4 regions of the Nakamurella alba genome follow, and region 2 is predicted to be linked to each of the others. Evidence: riboswitches for the same ligand, from Rfam matches in the RefSeq annotation. Region 2 holds a riboswitch; each other region holds the start of a gene.
The links. Region 2 has a riboswitch for S-adenosylmethionine ahead of GIS00_RS22045 (hypothetical protein). Riboswitches for the same ligand answer to the same signal wherever they lie in the genome.
Positions count from the first base shown of each region.

Region 1: linked by a shared signal. The riboswitch ahead of GIS00_RS26670 (amino acid ABC transporter permease) and the one ahead of GIS00_RS22045 (hypothetical protein) in region 2 are both predicted to bind S-adenosylmethionine.
Region 3: linked by a shared signal. The riboswitch ahead of GIS00_RS11535 (aminotransferase class V-fold PLP-dependent enzyme) and the one ahead of GIS00_RS22045 (hypothetical protein) in region 2 are both predicted to bind S-adenosylmethionine.
Region 4: linked by a shared signal. The riboswitch ahead of GIS00_RS19400 (amino acid ABC transporter permease) and the one ahead of GIS00_RS22045 (hypothetical protein) in region 2 are both predicted to bind S-adenosylmethionine.

Region 1 covers NZ_WLYK01000023.1:8,298-16,016, forward strand. Annotated here, with positions in the region: gene dnaE (DNA polymerase III subunit alpha) at 1-3,275, shown strand, start outside; gene GIS00_RS26665 (DUF2567 domain-containing protein) at 3,272-3,916, shown strand; SAM riboswitch class IV at 4,097-4,211, shown strand; gene GIS00_RS26670 (amino acid ABC transporter permease) at 4,441-5,433, shown strand; gene GIS00_RS26675 (amino acid ABC transporter ATP-binding protein) at 5,430-6,209, shown strand; gene GIS00_RS26680 (transporter substrate-binding domain-containing protein) at 6,292-7,185, shown strand; partial or broken gene GIS00_RS26685 (oxidoreductase) at 7,238-7,719, shown strand, end outside.
Region 2 covers NZ_WLYK01000011.1:354-8,072, forward strand. Annotated here, with positions in the region: partial or broken gene GIS00_RS22035 (NAD(P)/FAD-dependent oxidoreductase) at 1-273, shown strand, start outside; SAM riboswitch class IV at 358-470, shown strand; partial or broken gene GIS00_RS29420 (LLM class flavin-dependent oxidoreductase) at 855-1,671, opposite strand; SAM riboswitch class IV at 1,766-1,885, shown strand; gene GIS00_RS22045 (hypothetical protein) at 2,206-2,454, shown strand; gene GIS00_RS22050 (ABC transporter permease) at 2,578-3,573, shown strand; gene GIS00_RS22055 (ABC transporter permease) at 3,566-4,465, shown strand; gene GIS00_RS22060 (dipeptide ABC transporter ATP-binding protein) at 4,462-6,141, shown strand; gene GIS00_RS22065 (ABC transporter substrate-binding protein) at 6,138-7,719, shown strand, end outside.
Region 3 covers NZ_WLYK01000003.1:272,475-280,193, forward strand. Annotated here, with positions in the region: gene GIS00_RS11500 (carbohydrate-binding domain-containing protein) at 37-1,887, opposite strand; gene GIS00_RS11505 (polyphosphate polymerase domain-containing protein) at 1,884-2,759, opposite strand; gene GIS00_RS11510 (DUF4956 domain-containing protein) at 2,756-3,346, opposite strand; gene GIS00_RS11515 (acyltransferase family protein) at 3,552-4,628, opposite strand; tRNA gene GIS00_RS11520 (tRNA-Phe) at 4,743-4,819, opposite strand; tRNA gene GIS00_RS11525 (tRNA-Asp) at 4,863-4,939, opposite strand; tRNA gene GIS00_RS11530 (tRNA-Glu) at 4,972-5,044, opposite strand; SAM riboswitch class IV at 5,237-5,352, shown strand; gene GIS00_RS11535 (aminotransferase class V-fold PLP-dependent enzyme) at 5,393-6,841, shown strand; gene GIS00_RS11540 (MDR family MFS transporter) at 7,138-7,719, opposite strand, start outside.
Region 4 covers NZ_WLYK01000008.1:347,588-355,306, reverse strand. Annotated here, with positions in the region: gene GIS00_RS19415 (FAD-dependent oxidoreductase) at 1-1,087, opposite strand, end outside; gene GIS00_RS19410 (transporter substrate-binding domain-containing protein) at 1,172-2,209, opposite strand; gene GIS00_RS19405 (amino acid ABC transporter ATP-binding protein) at 2,288-3,064, opposite strand; gene GIS00_RS19400 (amino acid ABC transporter permease) at 3,061-3,987, opposite strand; SAM riboswitch class IV at 4,303-4,414, opposite strand; gene GIS00_RS19395 (GNAT family N-acetyltransferase) at 4,617-5,333, shown strand; gene mshD (mycothiol synthase) at 5,320-6,195, opposite strand; gene GIS00_RS19385 (winged helix-turn-helix transcriptional regulator) at 6,192-6,884, opposite strand; gene GIS00_RS19380 (alpha/beta hydrolase) at 7,068-7,719, shown strand, end outside.

The sequences.
Region 1 (7,719 bases), on a different contig from region 2:
TGCGGTGGGCGGACGGCGGCGAGGACGACGTGTCCGGCGCCGGCGCCTACACCCACATGACGCTGCTCGCCGAGAGCACCGAGGGCATGCACAACCTGTTCCGGCTGGCCTCCCGGGCCTCGCTGGAGGGCTACTACTACAAGCCGCGCGCCGACCGTGAGCTGCTGCAGCAGTACTCGAAGGGCATGATCGCCACCACCGGGTGCCCGTCCGGCGAGGTCCAGACCTGGCTCCGCATCGGCGATTACGCGAAGGCCAGGGCCAGTGCCGCCGAGTTCCGGGACATCTTCGGCGCGGAGAACTACTTCCTCGAGCTGATGGACCACGGCCTGGGCATCGAGACCCGGGTGCACGAGGGCCTGCTGCGCCTCGGCCGCGACCTCGGCCTGCCGATGATCGCCACGAACGACCTGCACTACGTGGACGAGGCCGACGCCGACGCGCACGAGGCGCTGCTCTGCGTGCAGTCCGGCAAGACCCTGGACGACCCGAACCGCTTCAAGTTCGACGCCCGGGACTTCTACCTCAAGACGCCGAAGCAGATGCGCGACCTGTGGCAGGGCAAGTACGAGCTGCGCGAGGCCTGTGACAACACGCTGCTGATCGCCGAGCGCTGCTCGGTGACCTTCGACGAGGGCGCGTCGTACATGCCGCGGTTCCCCGTCCCGGAGGGCGAGGACGAGACCTCCTGGTTCGTCAAGGAGGTCGAGCGCGGCCTGGTCGCCCGGTTCCCCGACGGGATCCCGCCGGAGGTGCGCAAGCAGGCCGACTTCGAGGTCGGTGTCATCACCCAGATGCGGTTCCCCGGCTACTTCCTCGTGGTCGCCGACTTCATCAACTGGTCGAAGAACAACGGCATCCGGGTCGGCCCGGGGCGTGGGTCGGGTGCCGGGTCGATGGTGGCCTACGCCATGCGGATCACCGACCTGAACCCGCTGCAGCACGGCCTGATCTTCGAGCGGTTCCTCAACCCCGAGCGCGTCTCCATGCCCGACTTCGACGTCGACTTCGACGAGCGCCGGCGCGGCGACGTCATCCGGTACGTCACCGAGAAGTACGGCGACGACCGGGTCGCGCAGATCGTCACCTACGGCACCATCAAGGCCAAGCAGGCGGTCAAGGACTCGGCGCGCGTGCTGGGCATGCCGTTCTCCGTCGGCGACCGCATCACGAAGGTCATGCCGCCCCCGGTGATGGGCAAGGACGTGCCGCTGTCGAAGATCTTCGACCCGTCGCACAACCGGTACAACGAGGGCGGCGAGTTCCGTGCGCTGGTCGAGTCCGACGTCGAGGTGCGCCGGGTCGTCGACATGGCGAAGGGTCTGGAGGGACTGAAGCGGCAGTGGGGCGTGCACGCCGCCGGCGTGATCATGTCCTCGCACCCGCTGCTCGACCTCATCCCGATCATGAAGCGGGAGCAGGACGGCGCGATCATCACGCAGTTCGACTACCCGACCTGCGAGGGCCTCGGCCTGATCAAGATGGACTTCCTCGGGCTCCGCAACCTCACGGTGCTCGACGACGCCCTGATCAACATCAAGGCCAACCGTGGCGAGACGGTGGTCCTGGAGGATCTCGAGCTCGACGACAAGAAGACCTTCGACCTGCTGGCCAAGGGCGACACCCTGGGTGTCTTCCAGCTGGACGGCGGGCCCATGCGGGCGCTGCTGCGGTCGATGCGACCGGACAACTTCGAGGACATCTCCGCGGTCGGCGCGCTGTACCGGCCGGGCCCGATGGGCGCCAACTCGCACAACGAGTACGCCGACCGGAAGAACAAGCGCAAGCCGGTCATCCCGATCCACCCGGAGCTGGAAGAGCCGCTGGCCGAGATCCTCGGCGACACCTTCGGTCTCATCGTGTACCAGGAGCAGGTCATGGCCATCGCGCAGAAGGTCGCCGGGTACTCGCTCGGCCAGGCCGACCTGCTGCGCCGCGCCATGGGCAAGAAGAAGAAGTCCGAGCTGGACAAGCAGTTCGAGGCGTTCTCCGCCGGCATGGCCGAGCGCGGCTACTCGGGTGCCGCGGTGAAGACCCTCTGGGACATCCTGCTGCCGTTCTCCGACTACGCCTTCAACAAGGCGCACTCGGCGGCCTACGGGCTCGTCTCGTACTGGACCGCCTACCTCAAGGCCAACTACCCGTCGGAGTACATGGCCGCGCTGCTCACCAGCGTCGGCGACGACAAGGACAAGTCCGCGATCTACCTCGCCGAGTGCCGCAGCATGGGGATCACCGTGCTGCCACCGGATGTCAACGCCTCGGAGAAGAACTTCGCCCCGGTCGGCACCGACATCCGGTTCGGGCTGTCCGCCATCCGGAACGTCGGTACCGGGGTGGTGGCGTCGATCATCGCCTGCCGCAAGGACAAGGGCGCCTACACCAACTTCTCCGACTACCTCAGCAAGGTCGATGCGGTCGCCTGCAACAAGAAGGTGATCGAGTCCCTGATCAAGGCAGGGGCTTTCGACTCGCTGAACCACCCGCGCAAGGGCCTGCTGATGCGGCACGTCGAGGCCGTCGACTCGGTGCTGGCGCTCAAGCGGGCCGAGGCCGAGGGGCAGTTCGACCTGTTCGGCGAGCTGAGCACGGAGGACTCCGCCGACTCGTCGCTGCACATCGAGATCCCGGACACCGAGTGGGACACCAAGCTGCGCCTCGGATTCGAGCGGGAGATGCTCGGGCTGTACGTGTCCGGACACCCCCTGTCCGGGGTCGAGCATGTGCTGGCCTCGCAGTCGGACGCCTCGCTGCCGGACATCCTGGACGGCACCATCCCGGACCGGGCCACGGTGACCGTCGGCGGCATCCTCACCGGTCTGCAGCGGCGGCTGACCAAGAAGGGCGATCCCTGGGCGTCGGCGACGCTGGAGGACCTGGCCGGCGGGGTGGAGGTCGCCTTCTTCCCGAAGGTCTACTCCGAGTTCGCGTTGTCGCTGGCCGAGGACGCCGTGGTACTGGTCAAGGCCCGGGTGTCCCGGTCCGACGACCGGCTCAGCCTGCACGCGCAGAGTGTCACCGTGCCGGACCTGACCGTCTCGACCAACCGCGGCCCGATGCAGGTGACGATGAACGCCGCTCGGTGCACACCCCCGGTGGTCGACCGGTTGCGGGACGTCCTGCAGGCGCACCCCGGCACCACCGCGGTGCACCTGCGGCTGCTGTCCGGCGGCCGGACCACAACACTGCGGCTGGACGACGGGCTTCGCGTCACCCCGACCTCCGCGCTGATGGGTGACCTCAAGGCCCTGCTCGGAGCGGACTGCCTGGCATGAGCGCACCCGACACGACGCCGATCCTGCTGGCCCCGGAGGCCGGCCGACGCAAGCTGGACCCGGCCCGCGAGTTGCTGCACTGGCGGTCCGGCGCGACGGTGCTGGTCGCTGCCGTGCTGGCCGGCATCGTGCAGGCACTGCTGTGGGCGATGGTGGCGCCCGGCGAGCAGTTCGTCGTCTACAAGGACGGCAGCTACCTGCCGCTGCCGACCGAGTCGCCGCGCCAGTTCACCGCTGTCGCGATCATGCTGCTGCTGTCGGTGGCCGCCGGCGCGGCGCTCGCCGCGGCCGCCTGGGCCTGGCGCAGCGTCCGCGGCACCGCCATGCTGCTGACGGTCGGGTTCGCCGGCGCGGTCGGCGCGTTGACCGCCTACCTGCTCGGCCCGGTGATGACCGACGGCACCGATCCGGCGTCGATCGGGGCGTCCGCCATCGACCAGCTGGTCACCGCCGAGCCGACCGCGGGCAACGCGATGGTGATCCTGCTGGAACCGCTGATCGCGATCGCCGTCTACACGTTCCTGGTCGCCTGGCACGGTGAGAAGGACCTGGGAACCGGTCTGCCGCAACCGCTCCCGGCCGTACCGCAGGGCCCGCAGACACCCGAGATGGTGACCTTCGGGCCGCAGGGCCGCCCCTGAACAACCGGTGGGCGACCCGGGCGTGATGAGGATTACGTGGCGTCGATCCACCGGATGTCTGCGTGTGGTCTGACCTCGGTCGACGGTGTGGCACGGCTGTCGTGGAGTACGGCCGGCCGGGAGTCGGGAGCTGTTGTCCGGCTTGACCCGCTCGCGCGGGGATCCCTATCGTCGGTCGCAGGTCATGAGTGCCAGCACGAAGCCCCGGCTTGCTGGCCGGCAACCCTCCGCCACGGTGGGGTGCCCCGGGTGACGACCAGGCCGCGCGCCGTTCGGCGTGCCGCAAGCGTGGACGAGGAGTGGACATGGCCGAGCAGACCGTTGCTTTCCGTGGCTGTCGCCGTCTGCACATCGACCTGATGCGCGCCGCTTCCTCTTCCGCCTGCTGTCCCGGTCACTGATCCGGATCCCTCACGCGTCGCGCCGCTCCGCCGGTGGCCGACCCGCGGGATCCGCACAGGGAAACAGCAGCACACCGCTCGTCACGGTCCCGCCGACCGCGAGCCACCCGAGAAGAGGACCTCGTGCCGCCCAGCGCGAAAGCAGTGACCCCGCAGTACCTGTCGAAGGAGCCACCCGCCGCCGGTATCGGTGCGGATGATGCCGACCTCGCCGCGGCGGTGGCCGCTGCGTCGCGTCCGGTGGTGCGCCGCCGTCGGCCGGGGATGTGGGTGCTGACGGCGGTGGTGCTGGTCCTGACGGTGTTCTCGGTGCTCTCCGTGGCCAAGAACCCGGCGATGGAATGGTCGGTGGTGGGCGACTACTTCTTCTCCTCGTCGGTGCTGGAGGGGCTGTGGCTCTCGGTCTGGGTGACGGTGCTGGTGACGGTGTTGTCGCTGCTGCTGGGCGCGGTCCTGGCGGCGATGCGGCTGTCGCAGCAGCCGGTGCTGCGCGGGCTGGCGTGGGGCTACGTGTGGATCTTCCGATCGGTACCGCTGCTGGTGCAGCTGTTGGTGTGGTTCAACATCGGCTACCTCTACCCGAAGTTGTCGTTCGGCATCCCGTGGGGTCCGACGTTCGTGGAGGCGCCGGCGCGTGAGGTGATGACCGCGGTGCTGGCGGCGCTGCTGGGGTTGACGTTGCACGAGACCGCCTATGCCACCGAGATCATCCGGGGCGGCCTGCTGTCGGTGGATGCCGGGCAGCGCGAGGCGGCGCACGCGCTGTCGCTCTCGCCGCTGTTCACCTTCACCAGGATCGTGCTGCCGCAGGCGATGCGGGCGATCCTGCCATCAGCAGGCTCGTTGTTGGTGGGCACGCTGAAGGCGACGTCGATGTTGTCGGTGATCGCGGTGGCGGACCTGTTGTACTCGGTGCAGATCATCTACAACCGGACGTTTCAGATCATCCCGCTGCTGACGGTGGCCTGCATCTGGTACCTGATCGTCACCTCGGTGCTCTCCGTCGGCCAGTGGGGGATCGAGAAGCACTTCGCTCGTGGCACTTCCCGTACGGTCGGCCGGCGGAACCTGTGGCGGAGTCGCACCACCCGCACCTCACAGGCGGTGGAGGCATGACCGCGGAGCGTCCGGTGATCCGGATCCGGTCGTTGACGAAGTCGTTCGGTGCGTTGCGGGTGCTCAAGGGGGTGGACCTGGACGTCCGCCGCGGCGAGGTGGTGTCGTTGATCGGCGCGTCCGGGTCGGGGAAGTCGACGCTGCTGCGCTGCATCAACGGACTGGAGGACCCGGAGTCCGGCCTCATCGAGGTGGACGGCGCGTTGATGGGCCGGGAGCTGCGCGGTGGCCGGATCCACGAGATCCCGCCGCGGCGCGCCCGGGCGCAGCGGGCCGAGGTCGGGATGGTGTTCCAGAGCTTCCACCTGTTCGGGCACCGGACGGTGCTGGAGAACGTCATGCTCGCACCCCGCCATGTGCGTCGGGTGTCGCGGGACGCGGCCCGGTCCTCGGCGATGGAGCAGTTGGAGCGGGTGGGGTTGGCGGACAAGGCCGGCAGCTACCCGCGGCAGCTCTCCGGCGGCCAGCAGCAGCGGGTGGCGATCGCGCGGGCGCTCTGCATGCGTCCGACGGTGATGCTGTTCGACGAGCCCACGTCAGCACTGGACCCGGAGCTGGTCGGCGAGGTGCTGGACGTGATCAAGGGCATCGCCGCCGACGGCGCGACGATGATCATCGTGACGCACGAGCTGGCCTTCGCCCGCGACGTGTCCGATCAGGTCGTCTTCCTGCACAACGGCTCGATCCTCGAATCCGGTGCTCCCGAAGCAGTTCTCGGGAATCCCCAGCAGGACCGCACCCGCGAGTTCCTGCAGCGCTACACCGGGGCGGCCTGACCCTCCCGGCTTCTTCTCCCGCGGCGACGCCCCCGTCGCCCGCGGTTCGTGTTCGACCCATCGATCGACAAGGAGCACCACCATGTCCGCGCTCACCCGTTTCCGGCGCACGCCCCTCATCGCAGTCCTCGGCGCGGCCGCGCTCGTCGTGACCGCCTGTGGGTCCGACAGCTCGACGGCCACTTCCAGCACTTCGGTCGCGGGCTCTGTCGCGTCGTCGGCGGCGTCCTCCGCAGCGGGGGAGGCGTTGACGTTGTCGGCGACCACCTACCGGGACTGGACGCCGGCGGCGTACGAGAACGAGTCCGGTGAGCTGACCGGGTACTTCACCGAGTTGGAGACCGCCGCCGCGACCGCCGCGAACTGGACGCTGGAGTGGGAGACGCCGGCGTTCGAGGCGGTCATCCCGGGCGTGCAGTCCGGGAAGTACGACCTGGGCGGCGGTGTCGACATCACCGCGGAGCGGCTGAAGGTGATCGACATCGTGTCGGTGATCCGGGTCGGCTACACGTTCCTGACACTGGCCGACGGCGGCGCCGAGGTCGCCGACGACACCACGGCGCTGTGCGGGGTGCGGGTCGGCGCGGTGGCGGCGCAGGCGTCCTTGGAGGAATTGGGCGAGATCTCCGACGCGTGTGTGGCCGCCGGCCAGCCCGCGGTGGAGATCTCCACCTACGCCAACGATTCCGCCGGGCTGTTGGCGCTGAAGTCGGGCAACATCGACGTGCGGACGATCAACACCGCGGAGGGCGGGTTCTTCACCAAGGACCAGCCGGAGTTCAAGGTGACCGGTCCGGTGATCACCCAGGTCGACGCCGGGATCGCGTTCGCGAAGGGCAGCCCGCTGGCGCAGCAGTTCGCCGACGCGGTGAACAAGACCATCGAGGACGGCAGCTACGCCAAGATCCTCGAGTCCTACGGCGCCGAGCAGGTCGCCATCACCAAGTCCGAGGTCAGCCCGGCGCCGCTCACCTGAGCCAGACCCGTTCGTCGCAGTTCCTCGTTGTGCCGTCCTGAAAGGTGTTGTCGTGTCACAGGTTCCCACGTCCGTGTCCGAGTCCGGGTCGCGGTCCGGGGAGTTCCCGGTGTTGTTCTCGCCGGTCGTGGTGGGGCCGCGGGTGTCGCGGAACCGGATCATCAATTCGGGGCACGGGACGTCGTTGGCGCCGGGGCGGCACAACGAGGAGTTGTTCCTGTATGAGGAGACCCGGGCGCGGGGTGGTGCTGGGATCGTGACGACGCAGTCGCAGTGGATCAACCAGGGCGCCGGTGATTTCGACGTGCGCTACGAGGTTGCGTCGGGCGCGTACGACGAGTTGGCGTCGCGGGTCCATGCGGGTGGGGCGTTGTGTTTCATCCAGATCAACCATCCCGGCCGGCAGGGGTTTTTGGGGCCGCGGAACCGGGAGTACGCGGTCGCGCCGTCGCAGGTGCCGGGCCGCTTCTACGGCGGGCAGGTGCAGATCCCGCATGCCATGTCTGAGGCGGAGATCATGGCGGTGATCGAGGA
Region 2 (7,719 bases):
ATCCCCGCCACCAGCAGCGTGAAGATCGAACATGCCTGGACCGGCATCCTGGACACCACCCCCGACGCCCTCCCGGTCCTGGACACCATCGAGGACGTCCCCGGTCTCACTTTCCTGGCCGGCATGTCGGGCCACGGCATGGCCATCGGACCCGTCACCGGCAACATCGGCGCCCACCTCGCCCTCGGCAAGGACACCGGCCACGACCTCACCGCCTTCCGCTACCGGCGCTTCGCCACACGCCGCAAGGCATCTGCATCCCGGCCGGGCTGACCGATCCAGCGAGATCCGTTGCCGGTGAACCGTTTCAGCGGCCTGCTGGTTGACGATCTTCGCGACACTGTTGTACGGTCCTGCTGTCAAGAGTTCCAGCGACAAGCCCTGGCTTGCTGGACGGCAACCCTCACGCTGTGGCGGGGTGCCCCAGGTGAGGACACGGCCCGGACGGATCGTCAGGGTCAGCACAGCCGATCGAGGGGATCCGACGTGACGCACCAAGTACCGCTGGGCATCTGGGCCTGGTGTGCTGTCCGCCGCCGTCATGTCGATCTCGGCCGCGTGCACAGCGCCGGCTGTCGGTCCTGACCCTGCCGGGCCCTTTGTGGCCCGAAGCGTTCCGGCCCGTGCGGCATCACGACGGAGCGACGCCGTCCTGGTGACCTTCCGAACTTGATATCCCCTGTTCTGCATCGGATGTCAGGCCATCCTGCGCACCCGACGGAACACGTCCGGCATCGACTTCGAGTGCGATGCCGGTCTGCGGCCGCCCAGGGCACAGGCGGGACGGTGGCCGCACGGCGCCGCGGGATCGGCGGAACCCGCGGCGCCCCCGTCCGGCGATCTCCGGCGGACACCTACCGGAGACCCCGGAGCAAGGGCAGCAGATCACTTCCCTGACGGGTGATCTCGTCACGGTACGGCGTGTCCGAGAGGATGAAGGTGCTGATGCCGAGATCGGCGTAGCGGCACAGGGCGCCGGCCACGTCGTCGGGCGACCCGACGAGCCACGAGGCGCCCGCGCCGATGCCGCCGGCCAGCGCGGGCGCGGTGTACAGGTACTCGTCCACCACCTCCGAGCGGTCGGCGAGCCGGCGGAGCCGCTGCTGGCCAACGGCTTCCGCCCACCCCCCGCTCGAGGTCGGCGACAGCGCCATCGCCGCCACACGCGCCCGGGCCACCGCCCAGGCCTCCTCCGTCGTGTCGCGCACGACCGTGGTCACGCGCAGGCCGAACGCCAACGGCCGGTGCACCCGTCCGACATCGACCTGCAGCGAGCGAAGTGTGTCGATCCTGTCCGCCACGGCGGCCAGTGGTTCGCCCCAGAACAACTGCACGTCGGCCTCCGCGGCGGCGACCCGCGTCGTCCTTGCCGGAGATCACGTTGACCCGGACACGCCCGCCGGTCAGTTCGTCCAACGTGGCTGCGGCAGAGGCGAAGTGAGCCGGTTGCCAGTATCCCGGTCGGGTGGCGATCAGCGGTTCGAAGGTATCGGTGCGGGCGGCGAGCGCGGTTGCGACCGTGAAGGTGTCCGGGCGCCCCCACCCGGTCCCGATCAGTGCACCCTGCCAACCGGACCGCTCCACCGCACGTGCCTGGTCGGTCAACACCTCCGTGCTGTTGTGGTCGGCCGACACCGGATCACCGCGGTGGCCCGGCCGGGCGATGGCCATCGGTGTGGTTCGGCTCGCAATCCCTTGCAGGTGAACCGTTTCACCACACGTTGGTACTTGCGCGCCGGAGAAGTACTGATATACGGTCGATTTCGGTCACGAGTTCCAGCGACAAGCCCTGGCTTGCTGGACGGCAACCCTCACGGATGTGGCGGGGTGCTCCAGGTGACGACCGGGTGCGGACCGGAAGAGCCGGTCCGTGCAAGCACAGCCGAGAGCGCCGTACGCCGCGAACCGTCAGGAGTCCTCGTGGACGAGCACCGTGCCGCCGCAGGGCATGTCGCCGGCACCTGGTCCCGCCGCCGCCACATCGACCTGGGACGGACGCAGAGTGCCTTCTGTTGTCGCTGACGAGCACCACTCGTCAGCGCAACCCCGCACCCCCGGGGAAGCGACAGCCCGACGGCGATCCCGTACCAACGGGAGGCGCCGCTGTCCCGACCGGAGTCGAACATGCTGCACAGCAGATCCTTTCACGACAGTTTTCCCTACGGCAGTTCCACTGACACGCCCCTGCGCGAGGCGAACCGCCGGTTGACCGGCAGTTCCGGCTACCGACGGCTGCGGCGCCGCTACGGGGAAGCGGCATCGCGGTCCCGCAGCGAGTCCGAGAGAGCGCACTGGGTGGACCGCGACCGGCAGCTGCGCGCCTGGGCCGAGCGGGTCGATGCCGGAGGTCCGGATCTGTCCGGCACTTCGGACGAGGTCCGGCGGTTGCTCGAGTTCGAGCACCGACAGGTGTCCCAGGAGATCGCGCTGCAGATCGCCCGCGACCTGCACTGAACCGGCACACCGCACCACCGCTGCACCGCAGGTGGCGCCCTGCCCGGGCGCTACCTGCGGGCCGCTCTCCTCCTATCCGAAAGTTGCTGCTGTGCATCCGATCCCAAGTCTGTTGGCGTTGCCATGACCCGCTACCTGGTGACCAGACTCCTGCAGGCACTGTTCGTGCTGTGGGCCGCCTACACCGTCACCTTCGTCATCCTTTTCCTGCTGCCGAGTGATCCGGTCGAGATCCGGCTCGCCGCGGGCGGCGACGGGGGAGTGTCGTCCCAGGACGAGCTCGACGCGCTGCGGGCCGAGTACGGACTGGACCAACCCCTGTGGGTGCAGTACTTCTCGCTGCTGTCCCGGTTCGTTCGGGGTGATCTCGGCAACTCGATCGCCACCGGCACGCCGGTGAGCGAGTCCCTGCGCCAGGCATTGCCGCAGACCCTGGCCCTGGCCGGGGCGGCCCTGCTGCTGGCCCTGCTGCTCGGGGTGGGTGTGGCCATGCTGGCCTCCCGGCTGCGTACCCGGTGGCTGCAGCAGGCGCTGCTGTCGCTGCCCTCGCTCGGTGTCGCCGTCCCGACGTTCTGGTCCGGACTGCTGCTGCTGCAATTGTTCTCCTTCCGACTGGGCTGGTTCCCCTCGCTGGGCAACAAGGGCATCGAGAGCATGGTGCTGCCGGCGATCGCCCTCGCCCTGCCGAATGCGGCCTACGTCGCACAGGTGCTGGCCCGGAGCCTGCGTCACGCGGTGCGCCAGCCGTACGTCGACACCGCGCGGGCCCGGGGCGCCTCCACCTCCAGGGTGCTGTTCCGGCACGCGCTGCCCAATGCCGTCATCCCGGCACTCACCATGGTGGGGATCTGCGCCGGCAACCTGCTCGGCGGCGCCGTGGTGGTCGAGACCGTCTTCTCCCGTGTCGGGATCGGCAAGTTGACCCAGACCGCGGTCGCCGCCCAGGACACCCCGGTGGTGCAGACCCTGGTCGTGCTGGCCGCCGCCATCTTCGTGGTGGTCAATCTGCTGGTCGACCTGCTCTACCCGCTCATCGACCCACGGATCGCCGTCCGCCGTTCCCGTCGGCGACCTGCGGTGACCACGACCCCGGAGAAGAAGGAGACCGCAGATGTCTAGCGTGCTGGCCGTCGAGACGGTCGATCTCGTCGACGGTTCGGCCGTCGGAACCGCACCGCCACGCCGCACCCGGCCGCGGCGCAGCCGCCGGTGGACGGCGCGGGTGGGGGTCTGGCTGTCCTGGGCCGTGATTGCGCTGGTGGTGGGGTGGGCTTTCCTGCCGGGGGTGTTCGCCCATCAGGATCCGCTGGCCGGCAATCCCGTCGACAAGTTGCAGGCCCCGTCCGGTGCGCACTGGTTCGGCACCGACTACATCGGCCGCGACCTGTTCGCCCGGGTGGTGCACGGCTCGGCGCTGTCCTTGCAGGCCACTGTGCTGGCCGTGGCCATCGGCCTGGTGTTCGGCTCGGCCATCGGGCTCTGGGCCGGGTGGGCCGGCGGCCGCACCGACAGCCTGCTGATGCGGGTCGTCGATGTGCTGCTGGCCGTTCCCGGGCTGCTGCTCTCGTTGACGGTGGTGGTCGCGCTGGGCTTCGGCACCATCAACGTGGCGATCGCCGTCGGAGTCGGGATCGTCGCCTCGTTCGCCCGCCTGATGCGGTCCGAGGTGCTGCGCATCCGGTCGAGCGAGTTCGTCGAAGCTGCAGGCGCTCTCGGCCGCAAGTGGTACGGCGTGCTCGGCGAGCACGTGCTGCCGAACGCCGCCGGCCCGGTGCTCGCACTGGCGACCCTGGAGTTCGGCACCGCGATCCTGTCGATCTCGTCGTTGAGCTTCCTCGGTTTCGGCGCGCAACCACCGGCCCCGGAGTGGGGGCAGCTCGTCTCCGAGGGACGCAACTACCTGGCCGGGGCCTGGTGGCTGACCACCCTGCCCGGTCTGGTGGTGGTCGCCGTCGTGCTAGCCGCCAACCGCATCGGTCGCGACCTGGAGCGCCGCGGGGTGCACCGATGAGCCGCCCGGTGCTCGAGCTCAAGGACCTGCGGGTCAGCTACGGGGAGGACGACAACAGCGTCGACGCGGTGCGCGGCGTCGACATCTCGGTCGCGCCGGGCGAGTTCGTCGCCGTCGTGGGCGAATCGGGATCGGGCAAGTCGACCACCGCGCACGCGGTGCTCGGACTGCTGCCCGAGACCGGGCGGGTGACCGGCGGGCGGATCGTCCTGGGTGACGACGACATCACCTCGGCCGGCGAACGCCGGCTGCGGGACATCCGTGGCAGCCGGGTGGGGCTGGTGCCGCAGGATCCGTTGGTCTCGCTGAATCCGGTGATGCGTGTCGGCGCACAGGTGGCGGAGACGTTGCGGCTGCACACCGGGGCCGGTCGGCGGGCGGCGGCGGCACGCGCGGTCGAGCTGCTGGCCGAGGTCGGACTTCCGGATCCGGCGTCCCGGGCGCAGCAGTACCCGCACGAGCTCTCCGGCGGGATGCGCCAGCGCGTGCTGCTGGCCAATGCCTGGGCCTGCCTGCCCGAGCTGGTGATCGCCGACGAGCCGACCAGCGCGCTCGACGTCACTGTGCAGCGAAGGGTTCTCGACCTGCTCGATGCGATGCGCCGGGAACACGGGACGGCCGTCCTGTTCATCACCCACGACCTCGGCGTCGCCGCGGAGCGGGCCGACCGGATCGTGGTGATGCGGCACGGCCGGGTCGTGGAGACCGGTACCCCGGCAGCGCTGCTCGCCGCGCCCGCCGACGAATACACCCGGACGCTGCTCGCGGCGTCGCCGGGTATCAACCCGACCGTGCTCGCCCCCTCCGCGCGGGTGGTGGAGCGGGCGGCGGGCGACCTGGGCAAGAAGTCCGATCCGCCGGAGATCCTGCTGGCCGGCGAGGGTCTGACCAAGTCGTTCCCGCTACCTGGTTCACGTCGCGCGCAGCTGGTGGCCGTCGACGGCGTCGACGTCGAGCTGCGTGCCGGTCGGACGACGGCACTCGTCGGGGAGTCCGGATCCGGGAAGTCGACGACGGCGCGCCTGCTCGGGCGTCTGGCGGACCCGACTGCCGGCACCGTCCGGTACCGCGGCGAGGACATCACCCGGGTCCGGGGCGAGAAGTTGCGGGCCTGGCGACGCCAGGTGCAGTTCGTGTACCAGAGCCCCTATGCTTCACTGGATCCCCGGCTCGCGGTGGGCCGGATCATCTCGGAACCGTTGCGTGCCTTCGAGATCGGCTCGGCCACCAGCCGGGCCGCCGACGTCCGCGATCTGCTCGAGCAGGTCGCTCTGCCCGCGTCCGTCGCCGAGCGGCTCCCTGCCGCCCTCTCCGGCGGGCAGCGCCAGCGGGTGGCGATCGCCAGAGCACTCGCCCTGCGACCCGAGCTGCTGATCCTGGACGAGCCGGTGTCGGCACTGGACGCCTCCATCCAGGCCCAGATCCTCCAGCTGCTGGTGGATCTCCGGGCCGCACACGGGCTCACGTACCTGTTCATCTCGCACGATCTCTCGGTCGTCCGGCAACTCGCCGACCAGGTCGCGGTCATGCGGGAGGGGCGCATCGTCGAGCAGGGGCCGACGGAGCAGCTCTTCTCCGCCCCGCAGCACAGCTACACCCAGGACCTGCTGGCCGCCATCCCGCGCGGCCGGATCTCCACCATCCCTCACCAGCTCACCCGAGAAGGACTCCAGTGAACCCCACGCACCACCGACGGCGGCAGCTCCGATCCGTCGGCACGATCACCGCAGGCGCAGCCCTGGCCGCCGTGCTCGCCGCCTGCGGCAGCACCGCCGGTGCCACCGCCCAGAACGCCGGTGCCGGAACGAGTTCCGGCTCGTCGGCGGCCGCCGGGCAACCGGTCTCCGGTGGGACGCTGACCCTCGCCCTCGACGGCGATCCGACCTGCATCGACCCTGCCCAGACGTCGCTGACCAACACGCTCTCGCTCGGCGCCCAGTTCACCGACACCCTCGTGGACCAGGACTTCGAGACCGGGGAGATCGTGCCCGCGCTCGCCGAGAAGTGGGAGATCAGCGACGACGCCACGGAGTTCACCTTCCATCTGCGAGACGGCGTGACCTTCAGTGACGGCACCCCGCTGGACGCCGCCGCGGTCAAGGCGAACTTCGACGGCATCATCGATCTCGGCGCCGCGTCGTTCCTCGGCTCCAGCTACCTGGCGGACTATGTCGGCACCGATGTGGTCGACGACAGCACCGCGAAGGTCACCTTCAAGACCCCGAACGTGCCGTTCCTGCAGGCCGCGGCCACCGCGACGCTGGGCATCCTGTCGCCCGCCACCAACAAGCTGACCGCCGACGAGCGGTGCCAGGGCGAGCTCGTCGGGTCCGGACCGTTCGTGCTGTCGAAGTACGATCTGACCTCCCAGGTGGTGCTGACCCGGCGCGCCGGCTACGCCTGGCCGTCCGCGGCCGCCGAGCACCAGGGCGAGGCCTATGTCGAGACCGTCGTACTGCCGATCGTCAAGGAGACCGGTGTGCGCGCCGGCGGACTGCAGTCCGCCGAGTTCGACGGCATCTTCCAGCCCGCGGTGCAGGACCAGGACGCGCTCGAGCAGGCCGGGTTCACCCTGACCTCCCGTGCGAACCCAGGGAACGTGCAGTCGTTGTTCGCCAACACTTTCCGCCCGCTCGTCGCCGAAGAGGCTGTGCGCCAGGCATTCCAGAAGGCGATCGATCGGGACGAGTTCAACGCCACCCTTTTCAACGCGCGGTACGCCGTTCCCTCCAGCGTCCTCTCGCCGACCACTCCCGGGTACACCGACCTGAGTGCCGACCTGGTGTACGACCCCGAGGGTGCCAAGGCCCTGCTGGACGGAGCCGGCTGGACGGTCGGTGCCGACGGCATCCGGGAGAAGGACGGGACGAAGCTGGTGCTCAAGCTGCTGTCCAGCGAGGCCACCAAGTCTGCGGCCGAGCTGACCCAGAACCAGCTCAAGGAGGTCGGCATCGGGGTCGAGATCGAGATCCCGGAGTCCTCGCAGTCGTTCAAGGTCCGCTCGGCCGGCGACTGGGACTACACGTTCTCCGGCCTGACCCGGGCGGATCCGGACACACTGCGCCGTGACTTCTGGTCCGGCGGGCAGCCGAACAGCGCGGCCCACCTGACCGAGAGCCCGCTGGACGACAAGATCCTCGCGCAGAAGGCCGAGGTGGACACCGAGAAGCGTTGGGCGATCGTGGCGGAGATCCAGAAGGAGATCATCACCCAGGGCTACGACATCCCCTACGGCTCGCAGCTGCAGATCTACG
Region 3 (7,719 bases), on a different contig from region 2:
ACCTGTCGGTCACCAGCGGGTCGACCTGCCGGCGTCTCAGCGCCCGCCCGGACCGCCCATGCCGCCCATGCCGCCGGCCGGCTGCTCCCCGGCCACCGCCGTGGTCGCCGCGGTCGCCCCTTCGGTGCTGCCGGCATCACCCAGCCCGCCGACCACGGTCCCGGCGACATCACCGCCGACCGACAACGTGTAGGTCTCGCCCGCGACCACGTCGGCGGAGGAGTACACCAGCGACTGGAAGTCCTTGGTGGCGGCGAAGGAGGCGATGACCGTGCCGTCGGCGGCGGAGATCTGCACCACCGTCCCGGCCGCCTGCACGCTGTCGAAGGTCGCCGCGATGACCGACTGGTCCGTGCCGGTCGGTGCGACCGCCATCCCGGAACTGCCTGCGGCCAGCAGGGTCCCGCCGGTGATGGTGAAGTCGCCGTTGACGTCCAGCGCGCCGTTGCCGTTGCCGCTCGGCCCGTTGACCACGACCACACCGCCGGTGATGGTGGCGCTGCCGTTGGAGTCGAGGCCGTCGCCCCCGGCGTCCAGCACCGTGGTGCCGCCCGAGATCGTCACGGACACACCGTCGATCGCCTGGTCGCCGCCGCCCATGCCACCTCCCGAGGATCCGGAACCGTCGGAGCCGTTGATCGCGTCGTCGGAGGACGTCACCTGCACGTCTCCGTCGGAGATGGTGATGACCGCGCTCTCCAGGCCCTCGTTCGACGTGGTGACGTCGACCGTGCCGCCGGCGATCAGCAGTTCCGCGTCGCCGTGCACCCCGTCGTCGCCCGCCGCGATCGTCACGGTGCCGCCGCTGACCCGCACCGCGCCGTTGGAGTTGATGCCGTCCTCGGCCGCGTCGAGAGTGACCGTGCCACCCTCGATCCCGATCCACACCTCGGCCTTCAGTGCCTTCGCCGACGCGTCCTCGGCGACCGTCTGCCCCGACCCGCCGCCGGCGGTCACATCCACGGTGCCGCCGGTGATCGCCAGGTCGGTCTGCGCCTGGATGCCGTCGGCGCCGGCCGTGACGGTGACCGCGCCGTCGCTGATCGAGATGTAGCCGCGGTCGGCGTCCTCCTCGTTGTCGGACTTGAGGCCGTCACCGCCGGCGGTCACGGTGACCGTCCCGCCGGAGATGACGATGTGGTCCTTGCCGCGGATGCCGTCGTCGACGGCGGTCACGGTGATCGTCCCGGACTCGATCACCAGGCCGTCGCTGCTGGAGATGCCGTCGTTGCCGTGGCCGGTGACGGTCAGCGATCCGGTACCGGTGATGGTCAGGTCGGCGGAGCTGTCCAGCGCGGCCGAGACCTCGGAATCCTCGGCGTAGGAGGAGGTGTCGCTCAGCGCGTTGTCGGTGCCGTCGGCCAGCACCACCGCGACGTTCTCCGCCGAGGTGATGGCCAGCGCCGACGTGGTGCTGCTGGTGATGCTCGCGCCGTCCAGCACGATGCGCACGTCCTCGGTGTCAGCGGTGTCCACGACGACCTGGCCGGCGAGAGTGCCGGTGAGCACGTAGGTCCCGGCCGCGGTGATGGTGACGGTGGTGCCGTCGACGGTCACGCCGTCGCCGTCGGCCGTGGCGGTGTCGCCGGACAGCGTGACGGTGACCGCATCGGCCGCGTCGTACTCCGCGTCGACCGACGCGGTGGTCTCGTCGGCGGCGAGCACCTCCTCGGCGCTGGTCGAGGACGGCACCGCGTCGTAGGTGACGGTGCCGCCGTCGGAGGTCTCGGTGGTGATGGTGCCGGTGGTCGTCGTGGTGGTGGCGGACGTGGCTGCTGCGGTGGTGGCGGTGGTGGTGTCGGTGGCGGCGGCCGTGCAGCCGGTGATCGCCAGGGTGAGGGCGGCACCGACGGCCAGCGCCGCGCGGCGGATGCGAGGGGTTCTCATCGGGTACTCCAGGGGTTGTGGTGGTCGAGAGATGCTGTGCTGCTCGGGATGTCAGTGATGGCGGCGGGCTGAGCGGGGGCGAGCTGCGGGAGCAGCACCCGGTCGATCACCCGGCGCCAGCGGTTGGCGGGCAGTCCGGGGTGCAGCAGCGCCATACCGGTGCCGTACTTCGAGAGGCCGACCGGCCGGTGGCCGTGCGACCAGAGCAACCGGTCCAACCCGGACGGGGTGGCCCCGGACTTCGTCTCGACGACGACCAGCCGTGGCACACCGGCGCCGCGGCCGACCGAGTCGCTCCACCGCAGGTCCATGTCCAGGGTCGCCCGGGAGGCGGTGGCCGGCAGGAACACCGTGGTGCGCGTGTAGTGCGTCCGCAGCGTGGGGTGCAGCAGCCGGTCCGGCAGTGCGCCGATGCCGGCGGCCTCGAGAGCGGTGTCCACGTAGGCGATCCCGTCGTCGTCCAGCAGCAGGTCTGCCTCCGGGATCGGCCGCTCGGTGCGCTCCTTGACGGTGCTGCCGCGCGCGCCGCGGGTCTTCACCTCCAGGAAGGTCGCTCCCTGGCCGTAGCGCCGGGCCCGCACCTTGTAGCGACGGCGCCGCCGGTGGGCGGCGAGGTGGTAGCTGTGCAGCTCGGCGTTGTCGTAGTAGGTCGAGGCGTAGTCGATCGCCCGGCGCCCGTCCACCTCCAGCACCCGCGTGGTCCCGTCGAGATCCGCGAGAACCACCGCCAGTCGGTCGATGTCGACCAGGTACTTGCGGTCGACCCGGGTCTGCAGCGCGGCCCGCTCGATCAGCTCGTCGAGCTGGATCGTCCCGAGACCGAGCAGTGGCGCGAGCACCTCGGGTTCGGTGTCGATCGTCGCCGCCGTCACGAGGCCACCTCGAGCCGGGGGCGCGCCGCGGCCGCCGGGACACCGGCGGTCGTGCGGTACCGGACGTCGACCGTGGTGGTGTCGTTGACCAGGTCCAGCCGCTGCACCGTCACGCCCTTGACCTCCGCGCCCAGCAGATGCCCGAGATGTGCTGCCAGTTCGGTCTCGTCGGCGATGGCCCGGTCCAGCACGATGACCTGCTGCCGGTAGCGGCGGAGCAGTCGCGGGTGGTCGGCGGCCGCCATCACCGCCACCACGAGGATGATGAGCGCCGCGGGCACCCAGGTGCTGCCGACCGCACCGAAGCCGGCGAGCAATCCGACCGCGAGAGCGGCGAAGTAGTAGGCGACCTCGTGCTGCGCGATCTCCGAGGAGCGCAGCCGGATGATCGACAGCACCCCGAACAGTCCGAGACCGAGACCGGCACCGACCGTGCTGACCGCGAGCACCTGGGTCACCGCCAGCACGCCGATGTTGACGCACAGGTAGGAGACGACGAGGTCGCGCCGGTGGTGCCGGCGGAAGTAGACCGCCACGAGCGCGACGACGGCGACGAGGTCGAGAGCGAGAAAGACGGCGGTGGTCACGGTGTTCTCCCGGGGGTCGGTGGTTGTTCACCGCCCATTCATCCGGGCCGGGCTTTGAGCTTCCTGTGCGCCGGCCATGACCCCGGACAGCATCTGCTCAGGTCCCCGACAGCCGTCGCAGTGCGGCCGCCGCTACCCGGCACGACCATCGGTCGCCGCCGGCTCGGGGCCGCGGATCCGGCCGCGGCGTCGTCGAGGTTCCCTATCAGCCGGCGACGGCGTGCCGACCCACCGGGGCCGGGGCCTTCCGCTCGGCGTGCCGCGCGTCGACCCGACGCCGCCAGCGCTGCAGGGGCTTCTCGATGAGGAACCAGGACGCGGTGGCGGCGGCGAGCGTGTAGAGGATCGTCAGCCAGGGCCACCACGGGTGGCGGGGGCCGTACTCGTGCAGCACCCAGCGCATGATCGGGTAGTTCCAGAGGTAGGCCGCGTACGAGATGGTGCCCAGCCAGAGCATCGGCGCGAACACCCGCGGCAGGGTGCGCCAGTGCTCCACGTGCAGCACCAGCACGATGGTGCAGACCGCGATCAGCGGACCGCCCAGCACGTACATCACCGGGTACTGCTTGACCTCGGGCAGCAGGCACAGCGCGAACAGGATGCCGATCGCCAGGGTGGACAGCGCCGCCCGCGCGACGCCGGCCGGCGGCAGGATCCGCTGCAGCCGGGCCTTGCCGAGGCGGGCGACCGAGCCGAGCACGATGGCCGGGGAGAAGGAGAACGGCATCGTGTAGATGGCCGCGACGTTGTCCGAGCGCCACCACAGCTGCCAGATCAGGCCGGCGAACACCACGACGATCGCGATGACAGCGGCGATGCGGACCTTGCGGTAGCGGAATCCCAGACCCAGCAGCAGCGGCCAGAGCAGGTAGAACTGCTCCTCGGTGGCCAGTGTCCAGAGGTGGCCGAGCGCCGCACCCTTGGTCAGGTACGGCATGTTCGCGGTGTAGGTGACGCCGGTGATGACGCCCCAGACCGTCTGGTCCGTCGTCTCGCCGAGCCAGTTCCACGTCATGTTGACCAGCACGTAGACGGCGAGCAGCACGTACAGCGCGGGCAGCAGCCGGACGGCGCGGTGGAAGTAGAAGCGGCCCCAGCGGACCCGGCCGAAGTGCTGCAGGTCCTTCACCAGCAGGCCGGTGATCAGGTAGCCCGACAGCGCGAAGAAGATGACCACGCCGACGATGCCGGCCCCGCCGAAGGTGCCCGGCCAGGAATGCCGGATCAGTACCAGGAAGATGGCGAGCCCACGGAGCAGATCGAGACCCTGGATCCGGCCCAACTCGTACGCCCCCTCGGCAGCGGCCCCACCGATCGCGGAACCCGGGTGGGAGACGGTGTGATCCGGGACTGACCGACGGATCGCGCGACGCGTCCGGAAACCCGGAGCGTGTGGTGGTGGCCAGGGCCGGGATCGAACCGGCGACCTTTCACTTTTCAGGCGAACGCTCGTACCAACTGAGCTACCTGGCCTCACACATGAGGCCGGGTCCGATTTTTCGAACCCGGCCCCTGGTGGCGACCCCGACGGGACTTGAACCCGCGACCTCCGCCGTGACAGGGCGGCGCGCTAACCAACTGCGCCACGGGGCCTCGTGGCTGAACAGGTCACGAAGACCTGCCCGTACCCCCAACGGGATTCGAACCCGTGCTACCGCCGTGAAAGGGCGGGGTCCTAGGCCGCTAGACGATGGGGGCTGAACCTCGCGGCTCAGCTCCAACGGCTATCCGTTGGGAGCCCGGAAAGCATACGACACGGGTTCGGGACTAACAAAACAGCACGTCAGAGGCGATTCGGGCGCCGATCGTCGCGCCAGGCGCGGTTCGCCGGCGGGTCGTGTCACACCGGGGTTCCCAGCGCCGCCGGTCGTTGCTACAGTCGGCGGCGAAGGTCATGAGTGCCAGCAGACAGCCCCGGCTTGCTGGCCGGCAACCCTCCTACCGCGGTGGGGTGCCCCGGGTGAAGACCTGGTCCGGCACATGTCGTGCCCGGACAAGCGCGGGCCTCCGATCGCATCCGGTGGTCCCTGACCCCGGAGGTGTCCGATGCCCACCGAAACCGCCCTGCTCGACCGTCCCGACGCGACGTCCGCGCTGCGCACCCACCGGCTGATCGACCCGCTGGCCGTCGTCCCGATCGCCCGGCTGCCCCGGGTGGGCCACCCGCACGCCCCCGGTCTGGAGATCGCCGGCGCCGGCGCGACCGTCCCGCTGACCGGCGGTGGCCGGATCGAGTACGCCAACCTGGACCACGGCGCCTCCGCCCCGGCGTTGCGCGAGGTCAGCGACACCGTCGAGCGACTGCTGCAGACCTACGCGAGCGTGCACCGCGGAGCCGGCTGGCACTCGCAGATCTCCACCTCGCTCTACGAGGGCGCCCGCGGCCCGATCCGTTCCTTCGTCGGCGGCCGCGCGGACGACGCGGTGGTCTTCACCCAGCACACCACCGACGCGTTCGGCCTGCTGGCGCACTGCCTGCCGGCCCGCACCACGGTCGTCGTCTTCGAGACCGAGCACCACGCCGCGTTGCTGCCCTGGGAGCGCTCGGCCGCGCGGGTGCTGCGCCTCCCGGCGCCGGCCTCCCCCGCCGCCGCGATCGCCGCCGCCGACGAGGCCCTGCGCACCCGGCCGGCCGGTCCGGCACTGCTGGTGGTCACCGGCGCCTCGAACGTCACCGGCGAGTTGTGGCCCGTGGCCCGGCTCGCGGCCGTGGCCCGGGCCCGCGGCGCCCGGATCGCCCTGGACGCCGCGCAGCTCGCACCGCACCGCGCCTTCTCCATCGACGAGCTCGGCGTCGACTACGTGGCGATCTCCGGTCACAAGCTGTACGCCCCGTTCGGCGCCGGCGCGCTGATCGGCCGGACCGACTGGCTGCAGGCGGCGCCGCCGTACCGGCTCGGTGGTGGCGCGACCGCGACGGTCACCGACGACGAGGTCACCTTCAAGCCGGTGCCGGAGCGGCACGAGGCCGGGTCGCCGAACGTGCCGGGCGCCGTGGCGCTGGCCACCGCCTGCCACCTGATCGCCGGCGCCGACCGGGACCGGTTGGCCTGCCTGGAGGCCGGGCTGACCGAGGCACTGCAGCAGGGTCTCGCGGACATCCCCGGGGTGACCGTGCACCGACTCTTCGCCGCCGCCGACGCCCAGACCATCGGCGTCGTCACCTTCACCATCGCCGGCCAGTCCTCGGCCGAGGTGGCCGCGGCGCTGTCGGCGGAGCACGGCATCGGCGTGCGCGACGGCGCGTTCTGCGCCCAGCCGCTGGTCCGCAGACTGCTCGGTGCGGCCGGTTGCTCGTCCCCGGACGGCAGCGGCCATGCCCTGCGCGCCTCGATCGGCCTGGGTACCACCACCGAGCACGTCAACCGGCTGGTCGCCGCCGTGTCCGACATCGCCTCCCGCGGGCCGCGTCTGCGCTACACCACCGCGAGCGGCCGCCCCGCCCCCGTCGCCGACGACCGCGAGCTCCCCCGCATCGCCGCCTGGCAGTCCTGACCCCCCACCGCGCGAGGATCAACTTCCTCGACGCGTGTGAAAATGCCGGGTTTGGGACTGGTGGGGCGCGAGTCGCCACTTTCATACGTGCAGGCGGACTCTCGCCCCCGGCCGCGAGCGTCGACGCTGCCCCCCCCACCCGCGCGAGGATCAACTTCCCCGACGCGTGTGAAAGTGCCGCGTTTGGGACTGGTGGGGCGCGAGTCGTCCACTTCGCACGCGCAGGCGAAGTTGATCCTCGCGCCACCCGGGGCCAGATCCTCGCCTTACCAGGGCGTGTGGGGCGGCGTGAAGGGTCAGGCCTCGTGCCGGCCGGTGCCCTCACCCTCTGGATCGACCGGGGTGTCGGACTTCTCGAGCAGATCCTGCACCGGGATCCCGGCGCCTGCGTGCGCGCCGGCGCCCGGATCAGAATCTTCCGACTCGTCGAACACGCCCGACGAGACCTCCGCCGTTCCGACGGCACCGGCCGCGGCCGCCCCCACCGAGACCGTTCCCGTCGACACGGAGGAAGCGACAGGCGCGTCGGCGGAGAGGGTCTCGGCCTTGAGGGAGGCCTCCTCGGCCTGCCGCTCCTGCAGCGCGGACATGGTGCGCAGCGGCGTCTCCTTCAGGAACAGCACGATCGCGAAGGCCAGCGCCGTCAGGCAGGCGGCGACGATGTACACGAGATGCGTGGAGGAGACGAAACCCTCGCGGTACGGGTGGGCGATGATCGGGTCGATCGTCGAGAGGAACGAGGAGTCGTTCTGCAGCTCGGCGCCGAGCCCGCCCAGGTACTGCTGCGCGGCGGCCGGGGTGGTCGCACCCGAGGCCTGCGCCACCGCGGCCTGGAACACCGGGTCCGACGACTTCGCCGACACCGCGGACATGATCTT
Region 4 (7,719 bases), on a different contig from region 2:
GGTCCAGGGCGAACAGGCCGGTGACCGCACGCCGGTCCTCGACCAGGTCCACCACCAGGTCGCCGATGGCCGGGCCGAACTTGAACCCGTGACCGGAGAACCCGGCCGCGACCGTGACCGGGCCGACCCGGTCGATCAGGAAGTGGTGGTCCGGGGTCGTCGTGTACAGGCAGCTGACCGCGGACGGCCGCTCGGCATCGACGCCCGGCAGCCACTCCCGGGCGTAGGCCTGCACCCGCTCGACGCCGGCCGGCCGGGTGTCCGGGCGGTGGTCGGGGTCGACCTCCGGCCCGGTGCCGTGCTCGCCGGCCTTGACGCCCTCGGCGGAGGCGAGACCGTAGATGCCACCGGGGATGTCGAGACCCGCGCCGGAGTGATGGATGAACGACGGCCAGACGTCGAGCGGCAGCTCCGTCGGGAAGTGCAGCGGCTGCTCCTGGGTGGTCCGCACCCGCGGCAGGTCCAGCAGGCCATCGGCCAGTGCCGGGGTCCAGGCGCCGGCGGCGATCACCACCTGGTCCGCGATCAGCACCTCGTCACCCAGTACCACCTCCGCCCGGCCGCGCGGGGTGCGGACCGCCTGCACCTTCGTGCCGGTGCGCAGTACCGCGCCCGCCTGTCCGGCCGCCTGCCACAGCCCGGCGATGGCCTCGTCGGCCAGCAGCCGCCCGGCGGACGGGTGGTGCACCGCCACGGTGTCGAACCGCAGCCCCGGCCACCGGCGCTGCGCCGCCCCCGGCGACAGGATCTCGAACTCCAGGCCCGCCGCACCGAGCACACCGGCCAGTCGCTGCACGGTGACCGGGTCACCGTGGTCCACGGCCCCGGTGCGGTCGTACACGTGCCGTCCGGTGAGCCGTTCCAACCGCGCCCAGCCACGCCCGGCCCGGGCCGCGAGGTCGACGTAGCGCCGGTCCTCGTAGGCGTGCCGGAAGATCCGGGAGGTCCCGTGCGAGGCGCCCCGGTCGTGCCCGGGTTCGAACTGCTCGACCAGGGTCACCCGGTGCCCGCGGGCAGCCAGCCGCCAGGCCGACGAGGCCCCGGCCAGGCCGCCACCGATCACCACCACCGAACGCTGCTCCGTCATCACTGCTCCCTCTGGTCCTGCTGGTGTGCCTGCTCCTGGTCATCCTGCCGGGCGGGGCTGTGCGCCCCGCCCGGCAGGTCCGCATCAGGTGTCGCTCTTCGGCAACCCCGGCGGGTTGATCTCCGAGGACGGCACCGCTTCGCCGGCGAGGTTGTAGGCGGCCAGCCACTTCTCGTACTGGCCGTTCTCGATCAGGTAGTTGATCGCGGCGGCCACCGGCTCGTTCAGCCCGGATCCCTTCTTGCTGGTCGCGGCGATCAGGCCCTGCAGGGTCTCGCCGGCGCCGGAGTACTGCCCGGCGAGCTTGTACTGCGTGGCCGTCGACTCCGCGAGCCGCACCTGGTAGGCCGAGGCCGGGTTGGGCCCGAAGTACAGGTCCAGGTTGCCGGCCTTCAGCGCCAGCAGCGTCGAGTTCAGGTCCGGGAAGTAGACGACATCGAAATTCTTCCCTTCTCCCTGGAGCTTCTTCTGCCAGGCCAGCAGGATCCGCTCCTGGTTGGTGCCCTGACCCACAGCGACCCGCTGCCCGGCCAGGTTGGCCGGGTCGTCGCCGAACTCCCAGGCGTTGGACGCCAGGGTGAGGAACGCCAGGTTGTCCTTCCGGTAGGAGGCGAAGTCGTACTTCTCCTTGCGTTCCTCGGTGTCGGTGATGTTGGAGAAGCCGATATCGGTGCGCCCGCTGTCGATCCCGACGAACAGGTTCTCCCACGTCGAGTTCCTGATGTCCGGGGTCAGCCCGAGCACTGCGGCCACCAGTCGGCCCAGGTCGGGTTCGGCGCCGGTCAGGGTCTGCTGATCGTCGCCGACGTAGGCCAGCGGTGGGAAGCCGGCCGGCAGCGCACCGAGCCCGATCACCAGGGTGCCGCGCTCCTTGACCGCGGCCGGCAGCTGGTCACGGATCCCGGCGACGGTCGGGACGTCGATGCTGGTCTCGGTGGCCGCGCCGTTGGACACTGCGCCGACCACCACCGCCGTGCTGCCGGGCGCGGCGGTCGCGGTGGCGGAACCTGCCGCCGGGTCGGCCGCCGCGGTCGAGCCGCACGCCGCGGTCCCGGCGAGCAGCAGGGTACCGAGTCCGAGGGCGAGGGATCTCCGGATGGTGCGTGGTACTGCGCGGGACATGCTGGTGCTCCTCGTGTCCGGGCCGGCGTCGTGCCGGGCCTCTGGGTGGGTGCTGCGGAATGGATGTGACGTGCGGGACTACAGGACGCGGGACAGGAAGTCCCTGGTCCGGGGGTGGGAGGGGTGGTCCAGGACGGCCGCGGGGGTGCCGTCCTCGACCACCGCCCCCTCGTCCATGAAGATCACCCGGTCGGCGACCTCACGGGCGAAGCCGATCTCGTGGGTGACGACGACCAGGGTGGTACCGGTGGCGGCGAGATCCTTGATGACGGCGAGCACCTCGCCCACCAGTTCGGGATCGAGCGCTGAGGTGGGCTCGTCGAACAGGAGGACCGACGGCTCCAGCGCCAGCGCCCGGGCGATTGCCACCCGTTGCTGCTGGCCGCCGGACAGTTGACGCGGGTAGGCATCGGCCTTCTCCGCCAGACCGACCCGTTCCAGCAGGGTGCGGGCGAGTGCACGTGCCTGCGTGGGGGTGGTGCGCCGCAGCGCGATCGGCGCCTCGACGACGTTCTCCAGTACCGTCAGGTGCGGGAAGAGGTTGAAGTGCTGGAACACGAACCCGATCCGGGCCCGTTGCCGCAGGATCGCCCGCTCCGGCAGTTCCTTCAGCCGGTCGCCGTGCCGGCGCACACCGATGGGCTCGCCGTCGACCAGCACCACACCGCTGTCCGGCCGCTCCAGGTGGTTGACGGTGCGCAGCAGCGTGGACTTGCCGGAGCCGGACGGTCCGATCACCACGGTGACGGTCCCGCGGCGGATCTGCAGGTCGATGCCGCGCAGTACCTGGTGCGTGCCGAATGCCTTGTGTGCGCCGATGATCTCGACGGCCGGCGCCTCCGGGGTGGCGCTCATGCCTGGCCTCCGAGAGTGCGGCGCAGCGCCGATCGCAGCTTCTGCAGCGGGGTCGGCGGCAGGGTGCGGAGCGCACCCTTGCTGTAGTGGCGCTCCACGTGGAACTGCACGACCGAGACCGCGCTGGTGAGAATCAGGTACCAGACGCTGGCCACCAGCAGCAGCGGGATGATGTCGGTCGGGTAGGTGCTGCTCATCGACTGCACCTGCCCGAAGAGGTCGAGCACGGAGACGTAGAAGATCAGCGACGTCCCCTTGATCAACCCGATCAGCAGGTTCACGTACGACGGCACGATGGAGCGCAGCGCCTGCGGCAGCACGATCCGGCGGAACTGCCGTGACCTCGGGATGCCCAGTGCCGCAGCGGCTTCGCTCTGGCCCTGGTCGACGGAGAGGATGCCCGACCGCACCACCTCGGCGGCGAAGGCGGACTCGTTCAGGCTGAGCGCGATCACCGCCATGACCGTGACCGGCAGCAGATCGTTGATCCCGATCGAGGCGAACACCGGGCCGAAGGGCACGCCGATACCGAGGTGGGTGTACAGCGCGCTGAAGTTGTAGACGAACAGCAGCACCACCATCAGCGGCACCGACCGGAAGAACCAGACGTACGCCCAGCTCAGCGCGCGCAGCAACGGGATCTCCGACAGCCGCGCGAGGGCCAGCAGGATGCCGAGCAGCAGACTCAGAACGGCGGAATAGAAGGTGATCTCGAGGGTGCGCAGCAGTCCATCGAGGATCACCGGACGCAGGAACCAGTAGCCGAACCGGTCCCAGGAGTAGAACGGGTTGGTGACCAGGCCGTGCACGACCTGCGCGAACACCACGACAACTGCGGCCGTGACGATCCAGCGGATCGGGTGCCGCAGCGGGATCACCCGTTGCCGGGCAAGGGATGTCAGTCCGGGGTCGGCCGGTGTCACGGCGGCACCGGGCGGCGATGGATGGGTCGGGGCACTCACAGGGCACACTCCGAGGAAGGGGTTCGGGCAGTCGTCGGCCGTCGGGCAGGCCGGAACGGTCGACGGGACAGGGGATGTCGGCGACGGACGAGGCATTCACCGGCGCGGATTCACGCCGAAGGTGCGGGGTGGATCAGCGACAGAGTGCGCTGCAGGTGCGGTGCAGGTCGATGTGCCGGCGCAGCACGGCGGGCACGGCCGGCAGCAGGCCGATCCGTCCGCGGCTGGTCCCGTTCACGTCGCCGTCCTCACCACCAGGGGAAACGCCGCACGGCGCATCCACGCTTGCCGGGCCCGAACGGGCCGGCCAGGTCCTCATCCGGAGCACCCCACCGTGGTGGAGGGTTGCCGTCCAGCGAGCCGGAGCTTGGTGCTGGAACTCATGACCTGCGCTGAACCTAACCCGCATCCGGGTCCGGGTCAAGTCACCGGAACCGCTGCAGATCAGCACTTCTCGGGACCGGACCCACCGACGGTCCGGTGAACCGATTCACCGGACAGGTCGCCGGAGAGCGAGGTGTACGGTCCGAGGACCTACGAGAGACCGTCCTTCATCGCCCCTCTCGCCGACCGTCACAGAAGGATCTCCCATGTCCGCGGCAGACCCCACCGTCCTGGCGGATCCGACCCTGGGCGCCCCGGTCCTGGACAACCCGGCCTGGGCCGCCCTCACCGGACCGCACGCGGCCTTCGCCCAGCGGCTCGGCCACGCCGCGCGGTACCACCCGGACGTCGCCGGATTCGCTGCGGTGCAGGACATCTCGGACCCGGCGCACTGGGCCGATCTGCGCCGGCTGGTCGGCCCGGGTGCGGAGGTGTCGGTGTCCGGCGAGTTCACGGCACCGGCCGGATGGCGGGAGACGTTCGCGGTCCCGGGTGTGCAGTTGGTCGACGTCGAGCTGGTCACGGAGCCGGACGCCGAGGCGGTGCGGTTGGGCGCTGCCGACGTCCCGGAGATGCTGGACCTGGTCGCCCGCACGCAGCCGGGCCCGTTCCGGGTCCGCACCGTCGAGCTGGGGACCTATCTCGGCATTCGTCGCGACGGGGTGCTGGTGGCGATGGCCGGGGAACGACTGCACCCGCCGGGCTGGACCGAGATCAGCGCCGTGTGCACGGCTCCCGAGGTGCGTGGGCAGGGCCTGGCCACCCGACTGGTCCGTGCCGTGGCCTTCGGCATCGCCGGGCGCGGCGAGCGTGCCTTCCTGCACACCTCGGCGGCCAACACCACTGCGATCCGGCTGTACACCTCGATCGGGTTCCGGCTGCGCCGGACCACCCGGTTCCGCGCCTTCGTCAGTCCTGGGTGATCGGCCGGTACACCACGTCGCTGCGGGAGACGGTGAAATCCAGTGCGTCGTAGAGCTTCCGGGCCGGGACGTTGTCGCCCTCGACGTAGAGCAACACGTCCTGCAGGCCATGGCCCTCGAGGTGCCGCAGGCCGGCCAGGGTCAACGGGCGCCCCAGGCCGCGCACACCGGACTCCGGGTCCACGCCGATGACGTACACCTCGCCGGCCGCCGGCGTGCCGGCCTCCGCCGGATGCACCTTGGTCCAGTGGAAACCGACGACGGTCCCGGCCTTCTCGGCGAGGAAGAAGCCGGCCGGGTCGAACCAGTCCTGGGCCATCTCGCCGGCCAGCCCGGCGCGGTCCAGCCGGCCCTGCTCCGGGTGCCAGGCGAAGGCGCGACCGTTGACGGCGAGGAAGGCGTCCTCGTCCCGGCCCGGCTCGAAGGTCCGCAGGGTGATGCCCTCGGGCAGGGTCAGCGGCAGCGCTGTCGACCCGGCGAGCGGCCGCCGCATCTGCAGCAGTTCGCGGGTGCGGACCAGACCGAGTGCGGTGGCCACCGCCTGCGCCGCGGGCAGGTCACCGTGCGCCCACACCCCACCGGCCTCCGCGATCGCCGCCGCGGCCAGCCGCCGTCCGAGGCCCTGGCCCCGGCGCTCCGGTGCGACCACCAGTTCCGCGGGGTCGCCGGGCTGCACCACCGCGACCGCGGAGAGTCCGCCGCCGGCGGTGATCGTCAGGAAGCGGCCGTGCGGCAGCGCCTCCAGCACATGCCCGCCGAGGGCCGCGACCCCGTCGACCGCAGCCGCGTCGGCCACCAGCGCACGGACCTGGGTCGCGGCGTGGTCCGACAGCCCGTCGGACCAGTCGTCAGGCGCGTTCACGCCCCGGCGCCGCCCGCGGCCGAGCCGGCCCGGGACGGCGGGACCATCTTGTAGCCGACGTTGCGGACGGTGCCGATGAGCGCCTCGTGCTCGGGGCCGAGCTTGGCGCGCAGCCGCCGCACGTGCACGTCGACGGTGCGGGTGCCGCCGAAGAAGTCGTAGCCCCAGACCTCGGTGACCAGCTGCTCCCGGGTGAACACCCGGCCCGGGTGCTGCGCGAGGAACTTGAGCAGCTCGAACTCCTTGTAGGTGAGCTCGAGTGGCCGGCCGCGCAGCCGGGCGGTGTAGGTGTCCTCCTCGATGGTCAGCTCACCGAGGCTGATCATCCCGGAGTTGGCCGAGGAGGAGGTGCGGGCGGCGAGCAGCCGCAGCCGGGCGTGCACCTCGGCCGGGCCGGCGCTGGCCAGCACCACGTCGGCGACCCCCCACTCGGGGCCGATGGCGACCATGCCGCCCTCGGTGACGATGGCCAGGATGGAGACCGCGAGCCCGTCCGAGCCGAGCAACCGGCAGAGCGTGCGGGCGGCGGCGAGATCGTGCCGGGCGTCGAGCAGCACCAGGTCGTACGGGCCGGAGGTGACCAGGGAGGCCGCCTCGGGTGCGGCGGCGCGCACCTTGATCGGCAGCAGATCGACCGCGGGCAGAACGCCGGCGGGTTGCGGGTCGGCGGTGAGCAGCAACAGGTCCATGCGACACCTCCCACCGGTTGTCGGGGATCGCCTCGGCGGGGTTTCCACCCGTCCGGAGCGGTCCCGGTACGGGGGGATACTAACCGCCCGACCTGGACAATCCGGCATCGCCGGTCGATCACCCGGCGTCACACCCCCGACCACCTGTGCAGGTCATGGTCGTCCAGGGGTCACACTCATGACATGAGCGCGTCATCCCGCGGCCGGTCCGGACGGGCCGCACTCCCCCCGTCGGCCGAGCCGTTGCGGCTGGTCACCACGGACGGAGTCGCCCTGGCCGGGGTGCACCTGCCGGCCGCGGACCGGGCGCTGGCGGTGGTCGTCGGGCACGGTTTCACGCACTCCACGGGCAAGCCGGGCACCCGGCGGATCCTGCGCCGGCTGCACCGCGGCGGGGTCGGCGTGCTGGCCGTGGACTTCCGCGGTCACGGCCGGTCGGGCGGCCGGTCCTCGGTCGGCCGGGACGAGTACCTGGACCTGGACGCAGCGGTCGCCGCGGCCCGGCAGGCCGGCTACCGCCGGGTCGTCACCCTCGGCTTCTCGATGGGCGGCTCGGTGGCGCTGGTGCACGGGGCGCGGGGATCGCATCTGCCGGATGCGGTGGTGTCGGTGTCGGCCCCGTCCCGGTGGTTCATCCGGGAGTCGGTCGCCATGCGCCGGGTGCACTGGCTGCTGGAGCACCCGCTGGGTCCGGGCGTCGGCCGGGTGATGGGGGTCCGGCTGTCCGACCCGTGGCCGGACGTCCCCGACACCCCGCTCGAGCTGGTCGCCGGCATCGCACCCCTGCCACTGCTGCTGGTCCACGGCACCGCCGACCACTACTTCGGTCCGGCGC